Regions from separate parts of the Mesobacillus thioparans genome, predicted to be linked through region 1. Evidence: predicted binding sites of a transcription regulator. Region 1 holds the regulator's gene; the other holds the start of a gene.
The links. Region 1 encodes LexA, which represses DNA repair genes until DNA is damaged. Its sites were predicted from a motif close to CGAACATATGTTCG; they were not measured.

Region 1 (14,537 bases):
GATTTTTGTCGGCATTATACAGATGAAATCACTCAAATCATAAATAGCAAAATCGTACAGACCAATGAAGTCAGGCGCTGTGCTTACCTTTTCCCCCTTTTCAGCCATATTTTCTCAATGGTCCAAAAACCGATGGCATTGATTGAAATCGGGACTAGTGCAGGCTTGCAGCTTTTCCTGGATCAATATAGCTATTCCTATGGGACAGGTCAAAATTATGGGGAATCTGATTCGCCTGTTCACTTAACATCGGTAATTGAAAGTGAAAATAAGCTATTCAGTGATCTCAACATTCCAGAAGTGAAGACCAGGATTGGAATCGACCTGCATATCAACGATGTTAAAAATATGGAGGATTATCTTTGGCTTAAAGCTCTCATCTGGCCGGAACATCATGAAAGGCGAGAACTGTTTGAAAAAGCAGCAAACTTTGTCGCTACCCAGTCTATGAGATTAATAGAAGGGGATGGAGTAGAATTGCTCAGCTCAATCGCAGCCGAAATACCGGAAGACCAGGTGATTTGCGTTTTTCATACCCATGTTGCCAACCAAATGCCTGACACAACCAAGAAAAAGCTCTTAAACCAAATAAAAGAGATTGGTGAACGAAGGGACAACTTCCATATTTACAATAATATATACGATCAAAGGCTCCATCTGGATTACTATCTGGATGGGAAAGAAAGTCTCAATACAATCGGGGAAACCGATGGTCATGGCCGCTGGTTCAGACTGAACCTTTAGAACGCTTCAAATTTACCAGGTAAGGTGAGATAAATGGAGAAAGATCCCTTTTTTATTGAGTATTTTTTTATGGGTGTAATTGTTCTGTATTCATTGTATCTATTTATTTTCAGTAACTCAGTGAAAGGGCTGGAGGAGGAAATCACCGAGAAAATGAAGGCACTGCCAATTGCCATCCTCATTCGGTATTTGATGTTCCTGGCTTTTAACTCTTATTTTGCCAATATGCTTTTTGACATCAGCTGGCTGTTGTGGATCTGTCTATTTTCAGTGATTGGCTTATGGATTATCTTGACTGATCATAAATTAACTATATCTTATTTTATTTTGAATTTTGTATTGCTTTTTTTCTTTTTTACAGCCGGTGTACCGACGCATCAAGACTCATTTAAGGATTACATCAGCGATCATACAGAATACGAGTGTCTTGCGCTTGAATGTGTAAAGGTGAAAGAGGTAATCGAGGAAGAGACAGTAAAAACAGAAATAAAAACTCATTCTATAGTGGGTTATTCATTTGATTGGTATCTGCTTTTCGCCAGAGGAAACATAAGCCTTCAGGATGAGGAAGGGAATATAGAGGTACTTGAAGGCACAAACATTGGCGGTTTGTGGCTGCTGAATAAATGATGATTGGAGTTTAAATACTGTATTTTTGGGAGGGCAAGGAGATGTCGGGAACAATATTTTGGCTGCTGGTGGGTGCATCGGGAATTCTTTTGATATTCGGATTGGTCAACAAATCCTGGAAAGCGCTCATTGGGAGCGGGGTAGCTGTACTTCTGCCATCCCTTTATTTTTTGGGAGCCGAAAACTGGTTACGCGTTTTGGCTTTGGTCCCTCTGTTTCCAATTGGGTTAGGAATTTTCTATGCAAAACTCCATAGTAAACAATAATTGTTTTTCGAATCTGGTTAGCTTGATAGATAAAACTTAAATACTGGGAGAAATACGATGGAATTTCGTTTAGCAACAAAGCAGGACATACAGCACCTCATCAAGATGAGGTGGGATTTTGCACTCGAGGATTACCCGAAAATGGGAGAAGGAATTGAGTATCGTTCTTTTGAAAAAGAATGCCAACATTTTCTTGAAACTGCATTGGAAAACGGAAGGTGGTTTGTTTGGGTTGCGGAAAAAGAAGGGGAAATCATTTCACATATTTATATTGAATTGATCGAGAAGGTTCCTCGCCCCGGCAGGATCACAAAACCGTTCGCATACATGACAAATGTTTATACTGTGCCGGCATATAGAGGGAAGGGTGTTGGAAGTGAATTGTTATCGATAGTTAACTCCTGGGTTGAAGAGAATAAGTTCGAGTTCATAATTGTTTGGCCAAGCGATAAAAGTATCAATTTCTACGGAAAAAATGGATACACTCATTGCCAAGAGCCAATGGAAAGGCATTTTTAGTCGGTTTTATTTTAAGAATAATCTAATTTATTTGAAACTTTATGTCCTTTTACGCGTAAAGTAGGTATCTGGTAAAAGGAGGAAAGAGTTATGGCCCAATTAACCTTCAAATCCGAGAATACCTCGAATATTATTCTTGTTTCAGCCATCATTCTGATCATCAGCAGCTTATTCATGCCTCTTGTTTTCGTTTATTTTATACAGGATTATCTATACCTGACAAAAGATAAGTGGTTTTATGTGACACCGCCATCAGCTTACATTCTGTTTATGGTCGGCATGCTTTGGCTTGCTGTCACGCTGCTCCTTTATTTGTTTGTTCAATGGAAATTCGATTGGAAAGGGTTCAAGTGGCTCACTATTCTTCTTATGTTTGGATGTATACCTTTCTTTATGTTCAGTATTTCGAATTATTACTATCTGAATGACGAGGGATTGCATTTTAATGAAGCGAAAAGTTTCAATGAAATCCAGTCTTATGGCTGGAAGGATCTTAAGGAAGCGAAGGAGATCTTCGTCAAAACCAAAGGAGTAACTGTTTCGGATCATTATATGTTCACCACCAGCGATGGAAATGTGATCAAATTGCCAAATAACAGCAAGGTAGCATTTAACAAGCAAAGAATTATGGAGAAACTGGAGGAATACAATATTCCGCTAACTAATAATATGGGAGATTTATATGAATAAGCCAGTGCTAGAAAGAAGGTACGGTGATAGAGCCGATTGGAAACGGGTAATCCAGAGAAAGTTTCATCAGGAACTTATTGAAGATGAAGGCTTCCGAGGATATGTCACTTCATTGAAAGTGAATAAAGTCACCGAACCATTATTTTTCCAATACGAAGATAAAAAGGTTTGCATAGTAAACAATGGCTATACCTGGCTACAACATTTTCCAGAAGGACAATGCCATTGCGTCACTACCATGTTTAATGCCAGGGGGGAGGTTGTTCAGTGGTATATCGATATTTGTCTTCAAAATGGGCTTGAAAACAAAAGGCCTTATTGGGATGACCTGTTTCTGGATATTATCATAATTCCAAACGGAGAAGTCTACTATAAAGATCATGATGAACTTGAGAAAGCACTTTTAACTGGAGCGATCAATGAGGATTTATATCACATCGCAATAACCGAGGCCGAGCAAATTAAGAAACTGATAGAAACAAATGAATTTAAATTGTTTCAATTGACCAGGGTCCATAAAGAGTATTTTGATCGGAAGGATTTAGATTTACTCAAGTAATATTTAAAGGATGATAAACTCCATTATGTTCGTTAAAACATATAGTTACAGCATTAAGCCAGAGCGTGAAAGAGATTACCTTGATATCCAAGTTAAATCGGAGCAAATATATTCTCGTTTCACCAATAAACAGACTATTTACTTGCAAAATAGGGCAGACAGTTCCAAGTGGATTGAGATGCACATCTATCAGGATGAAAAAAGCTATACTCACAGTATTCATTCAGTTGACCAACTGCCTGAAATCCAGGAATTGTATAAGCGTTTCCTTGAAGTCATTACTTCAGCGGAAGAATTAAAAGTAGCTGATTATAACCAGGTTTTTTTAGGCCATTATTCATAAATGTACCATTCTTTATACCATATTAACTAAATTCACTGGTCCTTCACTAAAATAAAAACGAGGAATTCAAATGAAAAATCTTGTTATCGCAACAATCATTATAATCATTTTCACGACTGGTTGCAGTCCGAAGTTCCAACCGGAATTAACCAGGGTCGATGTGCAAAAAATAACCAAGGATGGCATGAAGGACGGTGAGGAAAGAATAATTGCCAAAAAAGATGAGCTGCACAAAATAGAGCAGGCATTTGATGAAATTAAGTGGTCCCCAAAGACGAAGGCGGATATGGCAAGGAAAGAAGATGTATTGGCGATTTTCTTCATCCAGGAAGAGAAAAATATGCCTGAGAGTTTGTATGAATACCGAATCTGGTTTAAGGGAGAGTCTGCAACAATAATCAGCAACAAGGAAAATGAAGCGTATGGAAGATTAACAGATAAAACGGAAGTTCGTGAATTAAAATCTGCATTGCTGCTAGGTGAATAGGTCGTTGGTTTTAGTGTCACAAAAAAGAAAAAGTGCCAATACGGACACTTTTTTCAGCTTACAGCATTGAAAGCTGGGGGATATTCGATTTTACCTTCCAATCCATTCAATGAGCCATACTCAAGCTCGATTGCCATGAACACTTCATCTGGTACAGGGAAGGGAGCTTGGATACCGAAATTTTTCGAGGGCTGAAACCCGAATTTAGGGTAAAAGTTAGGATGGCCCAGTACAAATACATGCTGATATCCTAAAGACTTGCATTTTTTCAGGCCTTCCGTGACGAGTGCTGAACCGATTCCGCTATTTTGATATTCTGGCTTCACGGCCATTGGAGCGAGACTCATAGTTGGAATCACACCTTGGTTAGTAACAAGGCTGATTACGCTGAAAAGAATATGTCCGATGATCTCGCCTTTCTCATCAACAGCTACCAGGCTTAAGGCTGGAATGAAATGTTCAGAATCCCTGATCAGTTCAACCAAACGGGCTTCATTTTCACCATTTTCAAAAGCCGCTCGATTTAGAACGCTGATACCATGGATATCGTGAATGTCTTCCGGGCGAATAATATAATCAACGCTTTTCATATTTTTTATACTCCCTCCACACCATATTAGAAGTTTTGGATTCTGAATCAGAAAACTCCCTGTAATAAAGCTTTTCATTTTCACCTGATATTGAGTCGATATCATTTAACAACCTAACTAGAAATTCTCTATCTTTGTTGATTTGGTCTTCAATTTGTGTGTATTCCCTGCCATTTTTTATACTCTTTGCTAAGTCCGTATAATGGTCAGCAAGTTGATCCCACATTGTACCTAACGTTGAGATCTTTCCATTCATCATATGGTACTGTCTGCCCTGATTAGACAGTTCCCCGAGATGAACGGCAAATGTGAATTCGCCATCTTCTTCATTCAAGATCTTTATCCATGTGGCCGGAACAGCATCGTTCTCCAGTAGAAATATAGAGTCCCTTACTTTCCGCTGGAAATCAGATCCTGCCTGTATTTCTAGGTCAGAGATTCTTTTATACTGATAAAGATTGAGTAAGATCAATGCTGCGAGAACGAATATGGTCATGTACATAAAATTTTTAGATTTCATATGACGACTCCTTTCTATACAGTCTGAAATAATAATAGCAGAAAATTCCAAAAGAGTAATTAGAATTTTTACCAGAATGAATTCTTTCACGTACAGCACTTTTTTCTGTTATGATTAAAGCTGGCTTTTAGCCAGAATCAATTTTCAAGGAGAACCTGAATGACAAAAAACCTTCCATTTACCATCACTAAAAATGATACATTCTTTGATTTATTAGGAGATTACATTGGTGATGTTTTTTATGATATTTTGCCTGAAAAGGGCTATGAGTTGCGCGACGAACAGATTTATATGGCTTTCCAGGTGGAACAGGCCTTTAAGAACAAAGGAATTGTGTTTGCGGAAGCTGGTGTAGGTACAGGAAAGACCTTCGTATACCTGATTTACGCGATTCTCTATGCTCGTTATATGGGGAAGCCTGCGATTGTATCCTGCTCAGATGAAACGCTGATTGAACAGCTCGTAAAAGAGGGCGGAGATATCGAGAAACTCGAACAGGCATTAGGACTCAAGGTGGACGTCAGGCTTGCAAAAGCAAGGGAGCAATATGTATGTGTCAAGAAGCTTGATGAGCTTTCCAACACTTCTGACGACATGGAAGTTCTTGATGTCCATGACCAGCTGCCTGACTTTATTTTTGATGAAGGCATTTCAATGAATTCGTTCAGCCGTTATGGTGACCGGAAGGAATATCCATGGGTCACGAATGAAAAATGGTCCCAGATGGCCTGGGATCCGCTCCAGCAATGTTCGACGTGCAGCTGGCGCCATCGCTGTGGACAAACATTGAATCGTGATTACTATCGACATGCCGGAGACTTGATTATTTGCTCGCATGATTTTTACATGGAACATGTCTGGACAAAAGAATCACGCAAAAGAGAGGGCCAGATGCCATTGCTGCCAGAAGCAAGTACCGTCATATTCGATGAAGGCCATTTGCTTGAATTCGCAGCACAAAAAGGACTGACTTACAGATTTAATTCGCAAACTCTGACGACTGTGTTAACAGGTTATATGCACCAGGATGTCCGGGAGGAATCTCTTTATCTAATCGAGGATATTATAGAGCTGCATGATTCATGGTTCGACCTGCTGGTTGAGAACTCGACTGCTGTTGAGGGTTCGAATCGGAAAGAAGTTGCTAAGCATCCTGCGATCAGGAAAACAGCTGAAACTTTGGAAAAGAAGGTCAGCGAATTAATGGACCAGCTGGTATTTGACGCAGAAATGTTCCTGATTGATGAATACCACTTGAAAATCATGGAAGAATACCTCGAGTTTTTCGCGTATGGTCTATCGATTTTCCTGAAGAATGATGAAGGGATTTTCTGGCTTGAAGAGAATGAAGTCCAATCTTCACTCGTGATCATGCCTCGCCTGGTAGAGGACATCTTGAAAAAAGAAGTTTTTGCACAAAATATCCCTTTTGTGTTCTCATCAGCAACTCTATCCCAGGCAGGGGACTTCAACTATATAGCCAGGAGTCTTGGGATTGAAAAATATTCTTCTTTCACGGTAGCTTCACCATTTGATTATGAAGAGCAAATGGAAATTAGAGCACATATCAGGGATGACGAAAATCAAAAGTGGGAGCAGATAGGTACGGATTTGCGAACTTCCAATGGAAGTTCCCTGGTTTTGTTTTCTTCCATGCAGGAAATGGAAAGGTTCAGAATATGGTCCGATCAACAGGAATGGAATTTTGCCATCCTGTTTGAAGGCGACCGCGAAATCAGTGAAACCGTAAAAGACTTCCAGAATGTCACCAGCTCTGTACTTTGCTCATACAGTCTATGGGAAGGTCTTGATGTTCCAGGTGAATCTTTGAAACAGGTTATTATCGCTTCATTGCCATTCCCGCCTCATGACCCGGTCTTCCAGGCAAAACGGAAGCATGCGGCCAACCCTGCAGCAGAAGTTGACGTTCCATACATGCTGCTTCGATTAAGACAGGGTATAGGCCGGCTGATCAGAAGCAGCCAGGATCAAGGTGTCGTGCACTTGTGGATTACCGGCGCACAAAAAGCAGAATTCATGAAAGAAATAACAGGAGTGCTACCTGTAAAAGAAATCCATTAAGATAAAAAAATCCCGAAAGGTCTAAGCCTTTCGGGATTTTTTGAGAAAAATTAGTTTCTGCATCCGCATTTTCTATGATCGCGGCCGCGATCATTCTCATCTTGTGCACCAGCAACCAAATCATTGATGATGCATCGACGGACAGCACGGCAGAGGTCATCAAAATCAACAGTCGCCCTTACCTGGTTATTGTTGCGGTTAGGAAAGAAAACTCCTGCGACGTCGTTGTTATTCCGGTTGTTTCCCATTCGAGACTCAACTCCTTTCCAAAAAGAAATGTTTGCTTACACGATATCTTATTCGGAAAAGGGACAAGTTGTCCGGGCTTGTATCTATTTTTGATGGCGAATGTGCTCTTCTCATAGAATCATTTAAAGAATGAAAGTTTAATAGAACGAAAAAAAGCAAGCGGAGCCCGCTTGCTTTTTAGTGCATATGACGGTAGACACCGATGACTTTACCAAGAATCGATACATTACGAAGGATGATCGGTTCCATTGAGGAATTTTCCGGCTGGAGCCTGAAATAGTCCTTCTCCTTGAAGAAACGTTTGACAGTAGCTTCGTCATCCTCTGTCATTGCTACTACGATATCTCCATTATTGGCTGTCTTTTGCTGCTTGACGATTACGTAGTCCCCATCAAGGATCCCAGCTTCAATCATACTGTCACCCATGATTTCCAGCATGAAAACCTGCTCATCATGAGGAACCAGACGGTCTGGTAGAGGGAAGTATTCTTCTACATTCTCGATTGCCGTTATTGGCATACCGGCTGTAACTTTACCGACAACAGGCACGTTGATAACATTATATTTAGGGATACGGGTTTCATCTTCAATTTCCAGAATTTCAATTGCGCGCGGTTTTGTAGGGTCCCGTCGGATCAGCCCTTTGCTTTCGAGCCTTGCAAGGTGGCCGTGTACAGTAGAACTTGATGCCAGTCCAACTGCTTCACCGATTTCGCGTACGGATGGCGGATATCCTTTTTTCTTGACTTCACCTTTAATGAATTCAAATATATCTTGTTGCCGCTTTGATAACTTTGTCATTTTCACGCACCTCGTATATTTTCTTGTCCTAATTATACCATGTCTATCCCACAGATACAAACATAAGTTCGAATTTCAAGTTGACACGAAACAAATGTTCGTATTATAATAAAATCAAATAAGCGAACATATATTCGTTAAGGAGTGTCGGACATGAAAAAAATATGGGATAACTATTCTTACGCCTTGATCCTTCTTGCTGTCAGCGTGATTTTTTCACTCGTGGCAAAAGCACATTTAAATAACGAGGAAGCATACATAACTGTTACTATAGAAGAAGGACAATCACTGTGGGAGATCGCTGAGACATATGCCAGTGAACATCATTTGTCAAAAAATGAATTCGTGAGCTGGGTAGAAAAAGAAAATGGGATCGTAGGCGAACGGGTCTTTCCAGGAGATGAACTTGTCATCCCGGTAAGAGATGAATATGTGGAACCTACTCAGATTGCCGGAGCAGAAAGATAATTTGTACATAGAATAAGGTGACAGCATGAAAGCGATTATTTATTGCCGGGTAAGTACTACGAAGGAAACACAGGAAACATCGCTTGCCAGGCAGGAGGAAGAATTACTCCGTCTTGCAGAAGACTGTGGATTCGAAGTGATGAGTATCATTAAGGAACAAGCCAGTGGGTATGACCTTGAAAGGGACGGGATCCTCGAACTTCTGGAGTTGATCAAGGACAAGTCGGTCAATGCCGTATTGATTCAGGATGAGACCAGGCTTGGAAGAGGAAATGCAAAGGTTGCGATCCTTCACTGCATTCTCAAGGAGAACGTTAAGTTATACAGCATCTCCCACAGTGGGGAACTTCAACTATCTGAATCGGATTCCATGGTACTCCAGATTGTCAGCATGGTGGAAGAGTATCAGAGGAAGATCCATAACATAAAAATCAAACGCGGAATGAAACGTGCGGTCGACCATGGTTACAAGCCTCAGCGCAATCTCAAAAACCAGGGTGAACATTCCGGCAGGGATAGAAAAGACATGCCGATTGCGGAAATTGTCAGGCTGCGGAATAATGGACTTACTTTTGCTGAAATTGCCGCGACTCTTAAAGGATTCGGCTACAATGTTTCCAAGGCGACAGTCAATCGAAGATATCTTGAGTATATCGAGACAAATGAGGAATGAGGCTCCTTTCTTGTAAAACTCAAAAAAATTTAGTAAGATATCATTTGACGTACTTTTTTACAAAGGAGATTTACAATGCTATCAAGTGATAAAATTGCTAGAATCAATGAGCTGGCGAGGAAAGCAAAAACATCGAAGCTGACTGAAGAAGAAGCAAAGGAACAGACGAAGCTTCGCGCAGAATATCTCCAATCATTCCGTTCTTCTATGCTTAATACGCTCAAGGGAGTTACCATTGTCGATCCAGAGGGCAATGATGTAACACCTGAAAAATTAAAAGAAGAAAAAATGAAGAATAAACTTCATTAATATATTCAGATTGGAATACATGAGAGAATGTATTCCATTTTTATTTTGGCAGCATTGGAGAGAGCACAATTGAAATCGGATGTTTTATGCGATGGCTGAAGTGGAAAATCAGCAATGTTATAGATAATAATGTCCCTTAGCTTATAAGTCGCAAACTGTCTTCTGTCTTCTTCAGGACTGATCAATTACATAACTACAGCTAGTATGTGTCAAAATAAATAACAATACGGCCTTTTCTGTCTCCTTCAGGCATAATTTGTTGTATAATAATTTCTCTCGCTATAATATTAAGGATGTAGCCAGTACCTATAGAAAGGATGTATTTAATGTTTAAAGAAATTGATATGCTTTCAATTGATTCCATTCGTACGTTATCGATTGATGCGATTGAAAAAGCGAATTCAGGCCACCCAGGCATGCCGATGGGGGCTGCACCGATGGCTTACACATTATGGACGCGATACATGAACATCAACCCTAAGAATCCTGAATGGTTCAACCGAGACCGTTTTGTCTTGTCTGCCGGCCATGGTTCTATGCTGCTTTACAGCTTACTGCACCTGGCAGGTTATGATTTATCCATGGAAGATATTAAGCAATTCCGTCAGTGGGGAAGCAAGACACCAGGACACCCTGAGTTTGGACACACTGCCGGTGTAGATGCAACAACTGGACCGCTTGGCCAGGGAATTGCCATGGCAGTAGGTATGGCAATGGCTGAACGTCACCTTGCTTCTGCCTATAACAAAGATAACTATACTATCGTTGATCACTATACATATACCATTTGCGGTGATGGCGATCTAATGGAAGGTGTTTCAGCTGAAGCAGCTTCCCTTGCAGCTCACCTGAAATTGGGCAAGATGATTGTCCTTTACGATTCAAATGATATATCACTTGATGGCGACCTTAATAAGTCATTCTCCGAAAGCATTGAAGGACGTTTCAAGGCGTATGGATGGCAATATATCCGCGTTGAAGATGGCAACAACCTGGAAGAAATCGCAAGAGCGATCGAGGAAGCGAAAACTGATTCAGACCGTCCGACCATGATTGAAGTTAAGACCGTCATTGGATATGGATCACCGAACCTATCTGGTAAATCAGATGTTCACGGAGCTCCGCTTGGCGCAGATGAATTGAAGCTGACTAAGGAAGCTTACAAGTGGACTTTTGAAGAGGACTTCCATGTACCAAGTGAAGTTTATGATCACTTTAAACAGCAAATCGCTGAAAAAGGTGAACAAACAGAACAAGCATGGAATGAACAATTCACTCAATATAAGAGTGAGTATCCAGAACTAGGTGCCCAGCTTGAAAAAGCCATGAAGGGTGAGTTAGTAGAAGGATGGGATAAAGACATTCCTGTATACGAAGAAGGCAAGAGCCTTGCTAGCCGTGCATCTTCTGGTGAAGCACTTAACGGCATTGCGAAAAACCTTCCTTACTTGATCGGAGGATCTGCTGACCTTGCTGGATCAAACAAAACGATGATCAAGGGAACAGGTGACTTCTTCCCAGGTTCATTCGAAGGCCGCAACATCTGGTTCGGCGTACGTGAATTCGCAATGGGAGCAGCTATGAACGGTATGGCACTCCACGGCGGCTTGAAGGTGTTTGGCGGAACATTCTTCGTATTCTCTGATTACCTGAAGCCGGCAATCAGACTTGCTGCGTTAATGGGCTTGCCTGTAACCTATGTGTTCACACATGACAGCATCGCCGTAGGAGAAGATGGTCCAACCCACGAACCAGTTGAACAGCTTGCTGGACTACGCGCCATGCCAAACCTGTCTGTAATTCGTCCTGCAGATGGCAACGAAACAGCAGCAGCATGGAAGCTGGCAATTGAATCGACTAAGAATCCTACAGCTCTAGTGCTGACTCGCCAAAACTTGCCGACAATCAAGAATACGGACAAGAATGCATACGAAGGCGTATCAAAAGGTGCTTATGTCATTTCTCCAGCTGGAAAAGAAACTGCAGATGCACTTCTTCTTGCAGCAGGTTCAGAAGTTGGTCTGGCTGTAAAAGCACAAGAAGCTCTTGCTTCAGAAGGAATAGATGTTGCTGTTGTCAGCATGCCTGCATGGGATCGCTTCGAGCAGCAATCAAAGGAATACAAAGAAAGTGTCATTCCAAAGTCTGTCAAGAAGCGCCTTGGAATCGAAATGGGATCTTCATTAGGCTGGCACCGTTATGTTGGTGACGAGGGAGAAGTACTTGCGATCGATACTTTTGGTGCCTCTGCTCCAGGAGAAAAAATCATGGAAGAGTACGGATTCTCTGTCAACAATGTAGTTGCACGTGTTAAAGCATTGATTGAACAAAACTAAAATTATCGTGATAAAGAGCACGTAACCATTAATGGTTGCGTGCTCTTTTTGATTTGGAAATTATTAGTGAGGATTTATGTTAAAATCAATTTGGCTTAATATCGATCAATACGCTTGATCGCAAGAGCATAACTATTATAAAATTTTTCGTTTCTGTGCAACCAGAAAGGAATTGTTATCGCCTAAAGAATAGAAACAAACAAGGAGGTGCTGCTTTTGGAACAGTCAGAATTGATGCAGCGAATCAGGATTGGAGATGAATCTGCTTTCGCTGAGTTATTGAATCCCCTGATTGAAAAAGCATATAAAACAAGTTACAGTATTGTCCGGTCAAAGGAAGAAGCAGAAGAAGTCGTCCAAAATGCAATGCTAGAAGCATATCGAAATATTATAGCCGGAAAGGAAATCATGTATTTTACCACCTGGTTTTACAAACTAGTCTCCCATCGTTCGATCGATAACATAAGAAAGAATGCAAGACTGAAAGAAACGGTAATTGAAATGGAAACGCTAAAGGATCAACGTGGAGTTATGGAAACTGTTCTTGAAGATGAAATTCAACTCGAGATCAGTCAAGGCATCCAGTCACTCAAGAACGGTGATTATCGGAATGTATTGCTCCTTTACTACTATCAGGATTTCACCATTCAAGAAGTTTCTGAAATGCTAGGCATGAAAACTTCAACAGTCAAATCACATCTTCACAGGGCCAGGAAAGCACTCAAAAACAAGTTGATGGAAAATCAAATAATAGGGGTGAGCACTCAATGAAAAATGAGGACATGATGATCAAAAAGGAGCTAGAAGAAGATTTGAAGAAGATTGAGGTGCCATCTTCACTATACGATTTTGCCAAGAACATTAAAGTAGAGGCAGAACCAAAGAAGGCCGCTGACAAGATAAGAAGAAAAAGAATGTTCCCATTTGCTGCAGCCGCAGTAATAACATTAGGGGTAATAACCGGCTCAGCATTTCTCAATCCTTCTGTTGCAGAAATGGCTTCTAAAATCCCTTATCTTGGTCAGGTATTCAAGACGAAATCTGTTGATGTAATGCTTTGGGAAGCGCTAGAGAAGGAAGGGTATGAAAATTTTACTCTAGGGATGACCCCGGGCGAAGTGACTAGATTTGAAATCAGTTTAGAAGGTTCTGAAAAGGACGCTGACCGGGAACGAGAGAAAATCACCGCGGTCACAGAGAAGGTTCTGAAAAGTAAAGGTTATGATTCCTATAAGATTAAAGTGAGTTCATATATTCCTGAAGTTACTCCCATTACAAAGGAGGAAGAGGGAATGACTGAACTGGGTGAAAAACTTGAAGCTGATCTAAAGAGTGCTGGGTATGAGATCATTTATGTAAATCCATTCAACAGCAAAATTGAGGTTGCAATACCAATTACAGAGAATAGAGCAGGCGAAATCAAACAACTGACAACTGAATCAGTGAAAACCTATGGGTTCGACAAGGATGTATTCATAGAAAGCGTTGATATTGAAAAAGAGAAACGGGAAAACATATGGATGGATTATTTAAGAAACATACATGAGGGACTTGCACTCAAAAAAGAATATCATGTGACAGGATACAGCTATTCATACAAACAAAATAAATTGAAAATGATGATAAAAACTAACCTGGCAGCTGGGGATTTGGAAGCCGAAGAGACAGTTAAAAAAATTCGAGATGAAATCAACAAATTTATCAACAGCGAAAAGCCGAATTCCATAGTAAAAGATGATGAATACGAGTTAATAGTCGAAGATAAGAATGGAAAAGAACTGCCTTATTGAAAAAACAAGGAAAAAAGCGGACTCTTCCGCTTTTTTTACTTGTCTATCCTAATGAAATGAAAATAGCCTTCTTTAAGTTAAAATTGAATAGAGAGACAGTAAATGGTAAAATATATTCGAACTAATGTTCTAAAAAAAGAAAGAGGTGCTGTTATGGTAACAGGAATTGTCCCTTACATAGTAACGAACGGGAATGGCCAGGAAGCAGTCAAGTTTTATCAGGAGGCATTAGGAGCAGAAGTAATCAGTCTCCAAACTTTTGGAGATATGCCTGCAAACCCTGATCATCCTCTTCCTGAAGAAGCGAAAAACCGAGTGTTGAACGCCCAAATGAAAATTGGTGGTGCAGGCATTATGCTATCAGATACATTCCCTGGCCATCCATATCAGCTTGGTTCCCAGGTAACAATCGCGATTATGTTGGATGATGCTGAGGAAGCAAAAGAGATCTTTGATAAATTGCAAGTGGACGGAAAGGTAA
Region 2 (5,396 bases), on a different contig from region 1:
CTCTTCAATTCGAGGGTTTATATTACGGCTGCATTGAGTATATTGACCAACATGAAAATCGATTTGACTATGGATTACAGGCAGACAGGGACGAAGGAATCAAACTTTTGGATAAGTTTCATGACCATACTTCACTACTAGCTTCCTCATACGCAGGGATGCTTCCAAGAGGAGATCTGGCAAGAAAATGGCATCACCGGAAAAAAGAATTCACGACAAATTTGCAGGCTGTCCATTTTTATGTGAACAGCGCCGTCACAGGTGAGGTTCTCAATTGGGCCGAAGTTTCTCTGAAAAATTTTGATGCCTCAAAAAGAGAGCTGGAACAGGAACAGCCAGTCATCCTTCATGGCGATGTGGCCCACCATAATTTTCTTCGGTCTAAAGAGGGAAGATTGTATCTGATTGATTATGATTTGATCAGCCTGGGACCGAGAGCCTACGATATGCTTCAGTATGCGAACCGGATCCTGCCATTTCTGGACTGGGATTTTGAATCCCTGGAAAAAATCGGCCATTTAAAAAAATGGCTGGGGTATGAAGCGTTTTTACATGGGCTATTGTATCCTGCCGATATCCTGAGGGAATGGAACAGGCTGTTAAGAGAAAAAAATCATATATCCCCATACAGGCTTTCTCCTCTGATCGAGATGACGATCAACCAGTTTCAGCAAAGGAAAAAATTCCATGATGATGTTACATCACGGCTTCATTCATGGAAATGATTTGGACGTATCTGTCAGAATGAAAATCCATCCCCATCCACACTCTAATAAATGAGCATGAAAGAATGCTCATTTTAGCTGGGATGGGGGTTTTTCGTTTGAACAAGAAAATGTTGTTCGTTCCTATAGCCTCACTGCTTACGTTAGGGCTGACGGCTTGCAATGGGAATAATGAGGCTGCTATTCAAAGTACAGACAGGAACCAGAGCCAGCCATTTGGCTATTATTCAAATGAAAAAGGAAACGAAATTGATGTCATGGACGACAGGGAGGGGGCGCTTACAGAACTTTTTGACCACAATTTTGGCAAAGAGGGAGCCGCTGAAGAAAATAGAAAGCGCAAGATGCTCCAGTCACTGGATGAAAATGGGAACCCTCCGAATCCAACTGTTCCGCGTTCCGACCATGACCATAATTTTTTCCAGAAGGACAATAAATACAGCCGTGGCGATCTCAATTATCATGGACATTTGAGTGAACACAGGGGAAGCGGCAAAGCAGGGATTTACTCCAATACGGAGCAAGATAACAAAATGGCACGCACAGTCGCAAGTGCAGCAGAGTCCGTCGATAATGTCGATAAGGTAAGGTCCGTGCTGTTTGGCCGTGAAGTTGAAATTGCGGTGTCCTACAAGGATAAATCACTGAAAAAACAAACAGATAAGAAAATCAAAAAAGCTGTCCGCCCCTATACCGAAGGCAGGGAACTACGCATCATCGAGGATGAAGGAACCTTCAGCAGGACAAGGAATATTGATTATGACCGGAAAAATGGCAATCCGCGTGAAAGCATTAACTTCAATCCTTAATGAAAGATAGAAGGCAGATCACAATCTCGCCTTCTATTTTCATGTTTCAAGACAGATTTTGTTTTCATTGCTATTGAAAATCACAATTACCCCATTACCCTACAAACAAACACCTGATTTTTCTCATATCACCAGCCATTCAAAAAAATCACTTCCCCCTTTTAAGAAAGGCATCCGCAAGCAATTATCCGATGCAAATCTGCAAAGGGATAATTAAAACCTGATTGGCTATACTAGTAGTGAAAAAGAGTTTCAACACTTTTGGTAAATAAGAGAGGTGGACGGCAATGGCTTCAATCAATTTAATCAAAGCGTTCAGCACTGCTGTATTGCTCCTAATCAGTCTGTCGGGAGCTGGTCCAGTACTTCCCGGAGGGCAGGTTCATGCTGAGAAGCCTGGTGAAGCAGTCCATGAAATCAATGAACCTCTTAACGTCACGATCATTTTGCAAAGGGTCTATCTTGATGGTGAAATGAGTGAGGAAAAGGTCGTGGAGACGATTTGGTCGCTGGAAGACTTCTGGGCCAAATATGATAAATGGCAGCTTGTCGATATGGAAGCTAAGAAAGCGGTGTTCAGGCAGGACGTTGATGATATTTCTCCGCTCCTGAAGGCAAATGGATATTTCGGCCTGTCAGATGAAGGGGTACTGACTATTTTTAATGGAAGGCCCGATGGTTCGAATATCATTCAATCGTTCTTTCAAATTGACCTTGGCAGACTTGAGAGCATTAAGCGGGATCAATTGAAAAAAGGAATTCCCATCCGCAGTAAGCAATGCTATGAAGAGGTCCTCGAGACCTTTAAACCATATACGGTGAAGGATTTACATTGAAGAGCCGGGATGACTGGCTCTTATTTGCGTTTCTTATGTTGTCGAAGAAAAATAGTGGTTGTGAAATGATCATACGTTCGCCTTTTTGCATATTTTTATTCATCCCTTTAAAAAGAGTATGTTAAAATGAGTTACAGCAAAGCAGAGGGGCGAGAGTATTGTATGAATTCATAAAAGGCACCGTCGATTTTGTCGGTCCTGAATATATAGTGATTGAAAACGGGGGTATTGGCTATCAAATCATGACGCCAAATCCTTTTGTATTCACAAAAGAAGCAGGCAAAGAGATTTGTATTTTTACATATCAATATGTCCGTGAAGACCTTATTTCCCTGTACGGGTTCAAGACTCGTGAAGAAAAGGCGCTCTTCACCAGGCTTTTGAATGTTTCCGGCATCGGGCCGAAAGGGGCTTTGGCCATCCTTGCGTCAGGAGAACCGGGCCAGGTTGTCCAGGCAATTGAAAGTGAGGATGAATCATTCCTCGTCAAGTTTCCTGGGGTAGGCAAGAAGACTGCAAGACAAATGATCCTGGATCTGAAGGGGAAGCTGCATGACCTTGTACCGGATTACTTCCCTAATCTTTTCAATGCCGATGAGGTGGCTGCGACGATTTCCCAGTCCAATGAATTCGATGAGGCGGTGCTGGCTCTGAAGGCACTTGGGTACTCGGAAAAAGAAATCCGCAAAATCACTCCGGATCTGAAAAAAGAGCAATTGACTACTGACCAGTACATCAAGAAAGCATTGCAAAAGCTTTTGAAGTAAACTGATTGATAACAGACCAGTTGACCGGCCGGTTTGGTTATCCAGCATAAAAGAGGTGAGAAATTGATGGAAGAACGAATCATCTCCAGTGAAGCGGGCGACCAGGATGTTTCATTTGAGCAAAGCCTGCGTCCACAGACTTTAAGACAATATATCGGCCAGGATAAAGTGAAGGCCAATCTTGAGGTGTTTATCGAAGCAGCAAAAATGAGGCGGGAAACGCTTGACCATGTGCTGCTTTATGGACCACCAGGCCTGGGGAAGACTACACTGGCGGCGATCATCGCCAATGAAATGGGTGTCAATCTCAGGACGACTTCAGGGCCGGCGATCGAAAGGCCTGGTGATTTGGCGGCAATTCTGACGGCTCTGGAACCTGGCGATGTTCTGTTCATTGATGAAATTCACAGGCTGCCGAGAACGATTGAGGAAGTGCTCTATCCAGCAATGGAGGATTTCTGCCTCGACATCGTCATCGGAAAAGGGCCAAGTGCACGGTCTGTCAGGCTTGATCTGCCCCCATTCACGCTCGTTGGGGCGACAACCCGTGCTGGTTCCCTGTCGGCACCATTAAGAGACAGGTTTGGAGTATTGAGCCGTTTGGAATACTATAATGAGGTACAGCTAACCGATATCGTGGTCAGGACAGCCGAGCTTTTGGAAACGGAGATCGACTGGCTTGCGGCTCAAGAACTCGCGAGAAGATCGCGAGGAACGCCAAGGATTGCCAATCGCCTGTTGAAGCGTGTACGTGATTTTGCGCAGGTACGGGGCAATGGTGCGGTTGAGGAGACACTTGCCCGGGAAGCGTTGGAGCTCATGCAGGTCGACCGTTTGGGCCTTGACCATATCGACCATAAATTGCTCAAGGGCATCATTGAAAAATACCGGGGCGGCCCGGTTGGCTTAGAGACGATCTCTGCAACGATTGGAGAGGAATCGCAGACAATCGAAGATGTGTATGAACCGTATCTGTTGCAGATCGGGTTTTTGCAGAGGACTCCAAGGGGAAGAATTGTAACGGAGGCTGTATACCGACATTTTGAAATGGAGGTGCCTGAACGATGACAGGAGCAGCGAAGTTCATCATGATCGCCGGAGCAGTCATCTTCATCATTGGCTTCATCATGCAGTTTATCAATTTAGGCAGATTGCCGGGTGACATTGTCATTAAAAAGGGAAACACAACCTTTTATTTCCCAATCGTGACATCCATCTTGGCAAGCATCATCTTATCAGCGATCTTTTACTTGATCGGCCGATTCAGATAAGGTTATATCGTAAAATTATATAGAAACTTATTAGTAAGGGTGACAACATGAAAGTAAATATGTTTGATTTTCATTTGCCAGAGGAACTGATTGCACAGACTCCGCTTGAACAAAGAGCGGAAAGCAGACTGATGGTTTTGAATAAAGAAACAGGCAGCCTGGATCATGATGTTTTCAAGAACATCAAAAAGTATCTTAAGCCTGGCGATTGCCTCGTCCTGAATGACACCAAGGTGCTTCCTGCAAGGCTTTTTGGCTTGAAAGAGGATACAGGGGCGAAAATTGAAGTGCTGCTTCTGAAACAGCTTGAGGGTGACGAGTGGGAAACGCTTATTAAACCAGCGAAAAGAGTAAAGGAAGGCACGAAGATCATATTTGGTGATGGCCTTTTGACAGCGGTATGCACCGGGGAAGCCGAACACGGAGGCAGGAGCTTGAAGTTTTCCTATGAAGGCATTTTCTATGAAGTGCTCGAACAGCTTGGGGAAATGCCGCTTCCTCCTTATATCAAGGAGCAGCTGGAGGATAAGGACAGGTATCAGACCGTTTACGCAAGGGAAAGAGGATCTGCGGCAGCGCCGACGGCGGGCTTGCATTTTACCGAGAGCCTGCTCGAAGAAATCAAAGAGATGGGCGTCCATATCGCCTTTATTACCCTCCATGTCGGACTGGGGACGTTCAGGCCTGTGAGTGTTGATTCGATTGAGGAGCACGATATGCACTCTGAATTTTACCAGGTTACCGAAGGGACTGCATTGCTTCTGAACACCGTCCGTGAACAGGGCGGCCGGATCATCACTGTGGGAACGACATCGACCCGGACACTTGAAACGATCGCAACAGCAAACGACGGTAAATTTGTCGCGGAAAATGGCTGGACAAGCATTTTCATCTACCCTGGTTATGAATTCAAGGCAATCGACGGGATGATCACCAATTTCCACTTGCCGAAGTCGACACTGATCATGCTGGTCAGCGCTTTGGCTGG

Region 2: the regulator LexA is predicted to act here: its motif matches at 2,437-2,450, upstream of ruvA (Holliday junction branch migration protein RuvA).

Annotation. Positions count from the first base shown of each region.
Region 1 covers NZ_CBCSFH010000001.1:71,467-86,003, reverse strand. Annotated here, with positions in the region: gene ACNAZ4_RS00540 (DUF2332 domain-containing protein) at 1-744, shown strand, start outside; gene ACNAZ4_RS00535 (hypothetical protein) at 814-1,374, shown strand; gene ACNAZ4_RS00530 (GNAT family N-acetyltransferase) at 1,698-2,159, shown strand; gene ACNAZ4_RS00525 (hypothetical protein) at 2,250-2,849, shown strand; gene ACNAZ4_RS00520 (ribonuclease FAU-1 family protein) at 2,842-3,408, shown strand; gene ACNAZ4_RS00515 (hypothetical protein) at 3,434-3,751, shown strand; gene ACNAZ4_RS00510 (hypothetical protein) at 3,822-4,238, shown strand; gene ACNAZ4_RS00505 (GNAT family N-acetyltransferase) at 4,292-4,828, opposite strand; gene ACNAZ4_RS00500 (hypothetical protein) at 4,815-5,348, opposite strand; gene ACNAZ4_RS00495 (ATP-dependent DNA helicase) at 5,508-7,430, shown strand; gene ACNAZ4_RS00490 (hypothetical protein) at 7,481-7,678, opposite strand; gene lexA (transcriptional repressor LexA) at 7,857-8,480, opposite strand; gene yneA (cell division suppressor protein YneA) at 8,634-8,948, shown strand; gene ACNAZ4_RS00475 (YneB family resolvase-like protein) at 8,974-9,621, shown strand; gene ACNAZ4_RS00470 (DUF896 domain-containing protein) at 9,697-9,930, shown strand; gene tkt (transketolase) at 10,257-12,266, shown strand; gene ACNAZ4_RS00460 (RNA polymerase sigma factor) at 12,483-13,037, shown strand; gene ACNAZ4_RS00455 (hypothetical protein) at 13,034-14,056, shown strand; gene ACNAZ4_RS00450 (VOC family protein) at 14,210-14,537, shown strand, end outside.
Region 2 covers NZ_CBCSFH010000007.1:137,391-142,786, reverse strand. Annotated here, with positions in the region: gene ACNAZ4_RS13405 (phosphotransferase) at 1-725, shown strand, start outside; gene ACNAZ4_RS13400 (YhcN/YlaJ family sporulation lipoprotein) at 824-1,534, shown strand; gene ACNAZ4_RS13395 (BofC C-terminal domain-containing protein) at 1,822-2,370, shown strand; gene ruvA (Holliday junction branch migration protein RuvA) at 2,529-3,137, shown strand; gene ruvB (Holliday junction branch migration DNA helicase RuvB) at 3,204-4,205, shown strand; gene ACNAZ4_RS13380 (DUF2905 domain-containing protein) at 4,202-4,408, shown strand; gene queA (tRNA preQ1(34) S-adenosylmethionine ribosyltransferase-isomerase QueA) at 4,456-5,396, shown strand, end outside.